DNA from 3 places in the Colwellia sp. F1 genome. Region 2 is predicted to be linked to each of the others. Evidence: predicted binding sites of a transcription regulator. Region 2 holds the regulator's gene; each other region holds the start of a gene.
What was found. Region 2 encodes MetJ, which represses methionine synthesis genes. Its sites were predicted from a motif close to TAGACGTCTAGACGTCTA; they were not measured.

Region 1 (3,291 bases), on a different contig from region 2:
CCACCATGTCATTGCGTTCAGCTTCACCATGCACTAAGACATCTAGGCCAATTTCTTCTTGACGCTCAATAGTGTCTTTAATTTCAGCTTTAATTAAATGTTGGTACTCACTGTTACTAATTTCTTGCCGACGCCATTTAGCACGCACTGCTCGAATATCACCTGTTTGCGGAAATGACCCTATTGTTGTTGTAGGTAATATTGGCAATTGTAAAGCTTGTTGTTGTATGGCTTTGCGCTTTTCAAAGCTTTCGCTACGGTGGAAGTCTTTAGCAACTAAGCTATTCACGCGTTGCTGTACTGCTTGGTTATGAATACGCTTAGCAACACGACGCGCGATAGCCGCATTAGAATACAAGGTAATATCATCAATATGTTCATTGACTAATGCGTCTCTTAACAAGGTCAACTCTTGACACTTTTGTTTAGCAAAAGCCAACCAAGATTTAAATTCTTCATCGAGCTTTTGCTCTTGTGCTAAATCAACGGGTGAATGTAATAATGAACACGACGGTGCAAGCCATAAACGTTGGCCTAACTGGCGATAAAGTGGTTGTAGCTTTTGGTAGGCTGACACTAAATCAGTTTTCCACACGTTGCGACCATTGATCACACCTAAAGAAATGATCCAATCATTAGGTAAGCGTTCAATAATACTTTTTATATTGCTTTGCTCTGCAATGGTATCTAAGTGTATGCCGTCAAATGGTAAGCCTTTAATCACTGCTATATTATGCTCAATTGAAGCAAAGTAAGTCGTTAATAATAATTTTAACGTGCTTTTTTCTAGCGTTTGATAAGCCTGAGTAAATGCTTGCTGCCAGTTGCTATCTAACTCTAACCCTAATATGGGTTCATCTATTTGCAGCCAATTAACCCCCGCATGCGCGAGTTGAGTTAATACTTGCTGGTAACGTGCTAATAATGCCGGCAGTAATGATAATTTGTCTTCTTTTTCTACCACACTTAAATGAAGATAAGTAATAGGGCCGAGCAAAACAACTTTCCTGTTATCTGACACTGTTTTTGCGTCTGAATATTGCGATAATAACGGCTCAACATTCACTTTAGCTGTTACACTGTTAACTAATTCAGATGACAACTCTGGTACAATATAGTGATAGTTGGTGTTAAACCATTTTGTCATATCACTCGCGGCACATTGGCAGCCGGTAGGCGCTTTACCGCGTGCAACGCGAAACTCTACATCTAGCGCGCTGTTGCTTTGTTCGCCATGTTGAGGTGTCGCAAAACGTTTTGGCACTAAACCTAGTAATAATGTGGTATTAAGTACATGATCATAATGAGCGAAGTCGCCAACGGGTAATAAATCAATGCCTGACGCTTTTTGAATTTGCCAGTTTGATTGACGACGAGCACGACTTTGCGCTAAGAATTCAGTTTGGCTAATATCACCACGCCAGTATTTTTCTAAAGAGAATTTTAATTCGCGTTTTGCGCCAATGCGCGGAAAACCTAAATTGTGAATTTTCATAACCTGCTCCAATTGAATGTAATAAATGATAACGAAAAATAAATAACGAAAAAACAAATAGACGTCTAGACGTTTGCATGGTTATACTTTAAAAAGAACAGGCTAGTCGCACAAGCGCAATAAATTCACTATGAATATGAAGGAATTTCATAATGTTTGAGATAAAACACCTAAAAACACTCGCTACTTTGTCAAGCACTGGCAACATAAGAAAAGCCGCAGATGCGCTTTTTGTTAGCCAGTCTGCGCTTTCGCATCAAATAAAAGATTTAGAACAAAGGTTAAATACAACGCTTTTTATCCGTAATACTTCCCCCGTACAATTTACAAGCAAGGGCGAAGTATTACTTAAGTTAGCAGACGATATTTTACCTAAAATAAATACCGCATTAAGCGAGTTAAAAGCTGAAAGCAACACAATCACTCAGCTAAATTTAGCCATTGCTTGCCACGCCTGTTTTCAATGGTTATTGCCCGTTACCGAACAGTTTTCGCAGCAATACCCTGACTTAGAAATTCACTTTGTTGAACAAACGTTTTTTGGACAAACTTCAGCTGAACAAGCTTTTGCCGGCCAAAGTCATCACAAAGCAAATGATAAGGTTGATATTTTATTTATTGATGAAAAAAATGACAACGACGATTATATTTATCATGCGCTTGGCACTTATGAGGTTGTTGCGGTTTTAGCCAAAGACAGTGACGTAGGTAACCAGCCTTTTTTAACTGCGGCGGATTTTAACGAGCACATTTTATTAACTTACCCGGTAAAAACTGAAGAGCTTGATCTGTTTAAGCTTTTTCTGAACAAAGAAGCGGGCAGAAATATGGCACTAAAAAACAAACCTAAAGCCATTAAACAAGTTGCGAATAGCCATATGATTTTACAAATGGTTGCGGCTAATATGGGAATTTCTGTATTACCGGCATGGTTGGTCAGCAGTTTAAGCCAACAGTCGTTTGTACAAACCAAACGCATTGGCGAAACCGGCATTTACAAGACGCTTTATGCGCGATATAAAGCCCAAAGCCCACACCTTGATATTATTGAACAGTTAATCCCACAAACGGTTATTGCCTTTAATAAAATTAATAACACCACTCCCTAAAGCAAATACGATTATGTAATGCCACTTATTAGTGGCTGCTCAAGTGGGCAGTCCTAGGGAAGTGTTAACTGAACGCTGCCAACACCAGCAAAGTAACTCGTTTATTATAATTTTATGACTATTTACTTTTATGCCTAGCTATTTATGATGAGTAGCGATAGCTTATACCAACTCTACTAAATTAAGGTGATAGTCGATGAGAAAAAAAGTAGCGTTTACTCGTCAGGGACAACAATTAGCCGGTTTGCTAGAAACACCCGACCAACCCATACGTGCTTATGTTTTGTTTGTGCATTGTTTTACTTGCACTAAAGATAGTGTTGCGGCGTCGAGGGTTAGCCAATTTTTAGTACAAAATGGTTTTGCTGTACTTCGATTTGACTTCACTGGCTTAGGGAACAGCGAAGGTGATTTTGCCAATACTAACTTTTCATCTAATACTGAAGACTTACTTGCCGCGGCTAAGTTTCTTGAACAAGCGTACCAAGCGCCGCAACTATTAGTTGGCCATAGCCTTGGAGGGGCAGCCGTTTTAGCTATTGCTGCGCAACTACCAACAGTGAAAGCAGTTGTTACTATTGGTGCGCCATATGAAGCAAACAATGTAATAAAAAACTTTGCCGCCCACTTAGACAACATTAAAGAAACTGGCTCAGCCACAGTACGTTTAGGCGCGCGTGATTTCAC
Region 2 (3,291 bases):
CTTTGTGTTAACCCGTGTGCTAAGTCAGCCAAAATGTCATTAATATCTTCAATGCCCACTGAAAGTCTAACTAATGAGTCGGTGATCCCTGCTTCAAGTCTGGCCGGCTCCCCCATACCTGCATGGGTCATGGTGGCTGGGTGACAAATTAAACTTTCTACACCACCTAATGATTGTGCCAACGTAAACAACGCAATATTGTCGAATAATTTTTTCACCGCTTCAACGCCGCCTTTTACATCAAAACTTAACATAGCACCAAAGCCTGATTGCTGTTTTTTCGCGATATCATAACCAGGATGGTCTTCAAAACCAGGGTAATAAACAGTGTCAATTGCGGGGTGCTCTTTAAGAAAGACGGCAACTTGCTGTGCGTTTTCTTGGTGTTGCTTGATACGAATTGGTAATGTTTTTAAGCCTCGTAAAGCCAAGAAACTATCAAAAGCACTACCCGTAACACCAATACAGTTGGCCCACCAAGCTAACTCTTCTCCTAACGCTTGCGCTTTAGTGACTAGCACACCACCAACAACATCACTATGTCCGTTAATATATTTAGTCGTTGAGTGAAAAACAATATCAGCTCCTAAAGTTAAGGGTTGCTGTAAGGCCGGTGATAAAAAAGTGTTATCGACAGCGACTAAAGCACCCACTTCATGACTAGCTTGAGCAATTTTTTCAATATCAACTAAGCGTAATAAGGGGTTGCTTGGGCTTTCTAGTAAAACTAACTTAGGTTTTTGTGCTAATGCTTGAGCTAATGCTTGTTGATCATTTTGGTCAACAACAATTAAGTTAAACTGACCGCGTTTAGCTAGGTGAGTAAACAACCGAAAACTACCACCGTAACAATCATGTGGAATAACCACTAAATCATCAGCGGATAATAGCTGGCATAGTAACAACACCGATGACATCCCTGTGTTAGTTGCTATACCTACTTTGCCTTGCTCTAAATCAGCAATGGTTTGTGCAAATATTTCTCGGGTTGGATTGCCCGTTCGAGAGTAGTCAAATTGTCGTTTTTCATTAAAGCCCTTCATAGAATAAGTGCTTGATAAGTGAATAGGAGCAACAACCGCCCCGTAGTGTTGGTCGATATTAATACCTGCCTGCACTGCCGATGAAGTAATATTATTCGTTTTCATTTTCGACATCTTTTTTCCCTATTCTTGTTAACTAACAGCTTTATTCTTTTGATCCATCCGTTTGGATGTTTGGACGTCTATAACTCTAAAGGTTTTGGTTATTTAGGTCAAGATTTTTTAGACATCTAAACTTCTACTTGACTGAATTTCTACAGCCAGTAGAATTGCATTATTAATAATAAAATAATCTATACTTTTTATTTTAATCAAGCCTTGATGAAATAATACCCTGTAAATACATTTACAGCACCAATATTAACACCCTAATTAACCGCCGATATTAATAGTAACAGAGGAATTTACATGGCTCAGTGGAATGACGAATATATTAATCCCTACGCCGAACATGGTAAAAAGAGTGAGCAAGTTAAAAAAATTACAGTCTCAATTCCTTTGCGTGTTTTAAAGGTATTAACCGATGAACGCACTAGACGCCAAGTAAACAACTTACGTCATGCGACTAATAGTGAGTTGTTGTGCGAAGCATTTTTGCATGCTTTTACTGGCCAACCCTTACCTGATGACGAAGATCTCGCGAAAGATAATAATGAAAAACTACCAGCTAGTGTTCGTCGTATTTTAGAAGAAAAAGGCATTACTGATTTCAGTGCTTATGATCTAGATGAAGATTAAGTAGCACTAAGTGCTAGCCTCTAGAGTCTAGCACTTAGTTTTCTACTTTTTTACAAATGGTATGGCTTACTTAACCGGTGCACCGACTCAATAAAGTGTCCTGCATGCTCAGGGTTCACATCGGGGTGAATACCATGCCCTAGGTTAAATACATGCCCGGTACCATCCTTACCAAAACCTGCGAGTATTTTCTCCACTTCTTGTTCAATGCGCGGTAAGGGTGCATATAACATAGAAGGGTCCATATTTCCTTGTAAAGCTACCTTATCCCCTACACGTGCTTTAGCGTGCTCGATATCAAGCGTCCAATCAAGCCCTATTGCATCACAACCTGTTGCTACAATGTCTTCAAGCCACATACCGCCATTTTTTGTAAACAAAGTTACCGGCACTTGGCGGCCATCATTGTGTCTTGTTAAGCCGTCTACAATTTTATGCATATACTGTAAAGAAAACTCTTTATAGTCTCGTGCTGAGAGTACGCCGCCCCACGTATCAAACACCATGACAGATTGTGCACCGGCAGCAATTTGCGCATTCAAATATGAAATAACTGACTCAGCCAACTTATCAAGTAATAAGTGCAGCGCTTGAGGCTCTGCAAACATCATTTTTTTAATTTTAGTAAAACCTTTAGAGCTGCCACCTTCAATCATATAGGTTGCCAGTGTCCATGGGCTGCCCGAAAAGCCAATAAGTGGCACACTACCATTCAATTCTTTTTTGATAGTACGTACAGCGTTCATTACATATTGTAGTTCGACTTCAGGATCAGGAATACCAATTTTGTCTATGTCTGCTTTGCAGGTGATAGGCCGTTCAAATTTGGGTCCCTCGCCTGTTTCAAAATATAAGCCTAACCCCATGGCGTCAGGGATTGTAAGAATATCACTGAATAAAATAGCGGCATCAAGTGGAAAACGACGTAGCGGTTGAATAGTTACTTCACACGCTAGGTCAGCATCACGACAAACCGACATAAAATCGCCCGCATTTTTGCGTACTTCCTTATATTCCGGCAAATAACGCCCAGCTTGTCTCATCATCCAAACTGGCGTGTAATCCACTGGCTGTTTTAAAAGCGCACGTAAATAAGTATCATTTTTTAATTCTGTCACCAAAAAACCCTCTAATTTATCCATTTGTTAATTTGCTATATTCTTACTCAATAGAATAGGAAGCAATTTATAGTAGCATTCTAGCACTCGCTGTATTTTGAATCTATGCGCTAAATCAATTCCTTTGAATTAGCGCTTATTATCGACCAGGCGAAAAAACATTTCTATTTATTTTATTTTGTTATTTTTTGTTTATTTCACATATTTAATGTAACAATCAGTTACTTAGCTCAAAAATCAGGTCAAATAAGGGCTTGTACGAAAAAAATCGTCGAGTTTATACTCTATTAAAGTTGTTGCAGTGGTGAAATTGCTTTGATATAAAATAGCTGCGCAGCAAAAGAAGCATTGAATAATAATAATAATACTTCTAAAACAATTAATAAGAATCT
Region 3 (3,291 bases), on a different contig from region 2:
GGCGTTCTAGACTGGATTTGTTGCGGTAATTTTTTATTAGCGGATAATACTTAAAATTTATCAAAAAAGGCTTGAAAATATGAACAATACATTACGTAAAAGCTTGCTTTTACTTATAATAAGCGGACTAGCTGCATGTGGTTCTACCCCTTATAAAAAACCTACAGAATACCCCTTTGTGACCATACACTCAGAAGCAGTGTACGAGTGGAATAAAGATTACAGTTATGCTAAAAACATCGCCATGATGGTGCGCCCGTCAGGTTTGGGTTTTGGTGTTGATGACGAAAAAAAACCCAAAGACTTACCTGTGTTTACCAACAACAACACAACAGACTTCACAGCGCTAACTACCGCTTTTGTTGAAGGTGGACTAGGCGGAGCTTTGTTATTTAACTCTCTCGACAATACTGTGAAAAAGAAAAATGGATGGTCACCTATTTTAGTGGATTTTATACCTGTCTCGGTTTTACCAAACCCAAACGATAAAGATGCGTACATAACGATACGTAACATCATATCAAGTAAAATACGCAAGTCTTTGGAAAAAGAGCACCCTTTACTTGAGTGGAAAGGTGCCTATTTTAATACTAACCGTTGGGCAGCGGCAAACTCTAAAGCCTATTTTAATGATCCGTCTTGTGGTGACGCATATAACTTGGGAAACACCGATGCTAAATACACGCTTTCATCGTCAGACTACCATCCTGAGCTACTAGAAGATAAAGGCGACAACAAACTAACAGCACCTTACTGCGGTATTACATTTGAATCGTCAATAGCGGGTAAGATAATTATTGATGAAGTTGATTATTGGATAGTCATGAGTATGACCAATAAAGCCTATAACAGTCCTGATACGGTGTATTACCTACAATCATTAAATAAATCATACCCAGGGCACATACTTAACCCAAGATTGTTTCAGATGTACGTGTTTTTTGAAGGCATGAAAACAGCCAAACGCAGAACAAAAAGCAACAAATATCCATTTGTATCACATCAAGGAAACATTCATTTGTTTGATAAAGACGATAAAAACACAACCCCTAAGCTTTAGTTCAGATGGGCGTCAATCACATTGACGCCTTTTTTTATATTTTAAGTCCCTTCACTTGTCTGAGTGTTTCAGAGACTTGCCCGAACCAGCACGCCCCGTAAAATAAGCACTTCGCTATTGTTAAGGCAAAACATGCATGGTGATTATTTCTTTAAACGACCAAAGCCATTTAGACGTCTAGGCGTAAAAAAGATAGAAAAGTTATTCTTATAATAGTAAACTGTCGCCATTATTGTATTAATTTTGATACTCCCCCTTAATCTCTATTGTTCTTAATAAGTAATTATTAAGTGTTAATGGTAAACAATTCAAGCTGTTGAGGATTTATGTCTACACACTATTTCACTTCTGAGTCGGTTTCTGAAGGCCATCCAGATAAAATTGCCGATCAAATTTCTGATGCGGTTTTAGATTCTATTATTGCTAAAGATAAGTTTGCCCGTGTTGCCTGCGAAACAATGGTTAAAACCGGTGTTGCCATTATTTCTGGTGAAGTTAGCACTGATGCCTGGGTTGATTTAGAAACAATCACCCGTAATGTTATTAGTAATATTGGCTATACGTCTTCTAACGTTGGTTTTGATGGCGAAACATGTGGCATTATCAACTTAATTGGCCAACAGTCACCTGAAATAGCCCAAGGTGTTGACCGCAGTAAGCCTGAAGACCAAGGTGCGGGTGACCAAGGTTTAATGTTTGGCTATGCCACCAATGAAACTGAAACATTAATGCCTGCGCCATTATATTATTCACACCGTTTAGTAGAGCGCCAAGCTGAAGTGCGCAAATCGGGTGCGCTGCCTTGGTTGCGCCCTGATGCTAAGTCACAAGTGACCTTTATCTATCAAGACAATAAACCGGTTGCCATTGATACCGTTGTGCTTTCAACTCAGCATAATCCTGATATTAAACAAGAAGATTTAGTTGATGCGGTTATGGAAAATATTATTAAGCATGTACTGCCCGCTAACTTATTAACAAAAGACACTAAGTATCATATTAACCCAACCGGTCGCTTTGTTATTGGCGGGCCAGTAGGTGATTGTGGCTTAACTGGTAGAAAAATTATTGTTGATACTTATGGCGGTATGGCTCGCCACGGCGGTGGGGCTTTCTCGGGTAAAGATCCGTCGAAAGTAGATCGCAGTGCCGCTTATGCCGGCCGTTATGTTGCTAAAAACATTGTTGCCGCAGGCCTAGCCGAGCGCTGTGAAATTCAAGTGTCTTACGCGATTGGCGTTGCTGAGCCGACCTCAATTTCCATTGACACCTTTGGTACTGGTGTTGTTAGCGAAGCGCGTTTAGTTAAATTGGTTCGTGAACATTTTGATTTACGCCCGTACGGCATTACTAAAATGCTCGATTTATTACACCCTATGTATCAGCAAACGGCGGCCTATGGTCACTTTGGTCGTGAGCCTTTTGAAATGACCGTAGGCGACGATACTTTTACCGCTTTTAGCTGGGAAAAAACAGACAAAGCAGATGATTTACGAAAATCATTAGGCATGTAGTGCTCTGCATTGCTTAAGCGCATACTGTTTTGACTAAGCCAACACCCTATTCTCAATGTGTTGGCTTTTTTTATGGTGAAAAACGCGATAACAAGGCATAACAATAAATAATTAGACCACAGGATTGTTTTTACCGTATCAGCCCTCATATTTTAATTATTGTTATATTTTAACTAGCTACCCTTAATTACCTTTACTTTTAACAAATATTAATTTACATGACTAACACACGTATTTACCAAAATAGCGAATTAACGTTACACAGCACAGTGAACTTGTCTGATGACGCCTTTGGCCATGTTGTTAGAGTTCTACGTTTAGCAAAAGGTGATACCATTAACCTTTTTAATGGTAATGACAGTGTTCAATATACTGCTAAATTAATTGAGGTGAAAAAAAAGCAGGCAAGTGTTGAAATTATTCAGCAAGAAGCCATAGCGAATGAGTCTCCTATTCATATTCATTTAGGGCAAGGTATATCCCGTGGGGATCGCATGGACTATACTTTACAAAAGTCAGTGGAGCTTGGTGTGAGTAAAATTACCCCGTTATTTACCGAACGTTGTGGGGTAAAACTGACGGGTGAACGTTTAGCGAAAAAACGTGATCAGTGGCAAAAAATAGTGATTAGCGCTTGTGAGCAAAGTGGCCGTTGCCTAGTACCTGAAGTTGCAGAGCCTATCCCTTTGCAACAGTGGTTGGCGCAAGAAAGCAGTG

Region 1: metE (5-methyltetrahydropteroyltriglutamate--homocysteine S-methyltransferase) is a predicted target of MetJ. The motif match lies at 1,554-1,571, and genes of this name have one in related genera.
Region 3: metK (methionine adenosyltransferase) is a predicted target of MetJ. The motif match lies at 1,231-1,248, and genes of this name have one in related genera.

Annotation. Positions count from the first base shown of each region.
Region 1 is NZ_JBWDLI010000005.1:161,761-165,051, forward strand. Features, by position in the region: gene metE (5-methyltetrahydropteroyltriglutamate--homocysteine S-methyltransferase) at 1-1,495, opposite strand, end outside; gene AC0UA9_RS06460 (LysR substrate-binding domain-containing protein) at 1,648-2,604, shown strand; gene AC0UA9_RS06465 (bifunctional alpha/beta hydrolase/OsmC family protein) at 2,801-3,291, shown strand, end outside.
Region 2 is NZ_JBWDLI010000012.1:90,138-93,428, forward strand. Features, by position in the region: gene metB (cystathionine gamma-synthase) at 1-1,148, opposite strand, end outside; gene metJ (met regulon transcriptional regulator MetJ) at 1,452-1,781, shown strand; gene hemE (uroporphyrinogen decarboxylase) at 1,832-2,899, opposite strand.
Region 3 is NZ_JBWDLI010000008.1:43,482-46,772, reverse strand. Features, by position in the region: gene AC0UA9_RS09140 (hypothetical protein) at 80-1,060, shown strand; gene metK (methionine adenosyltransferase) at 1,387-2,574, shown strand; gene rsmE (16S rRNA (uracil(1498)-N(3))-methyltransferase) at 2,793-3,291, shown strand, end outside.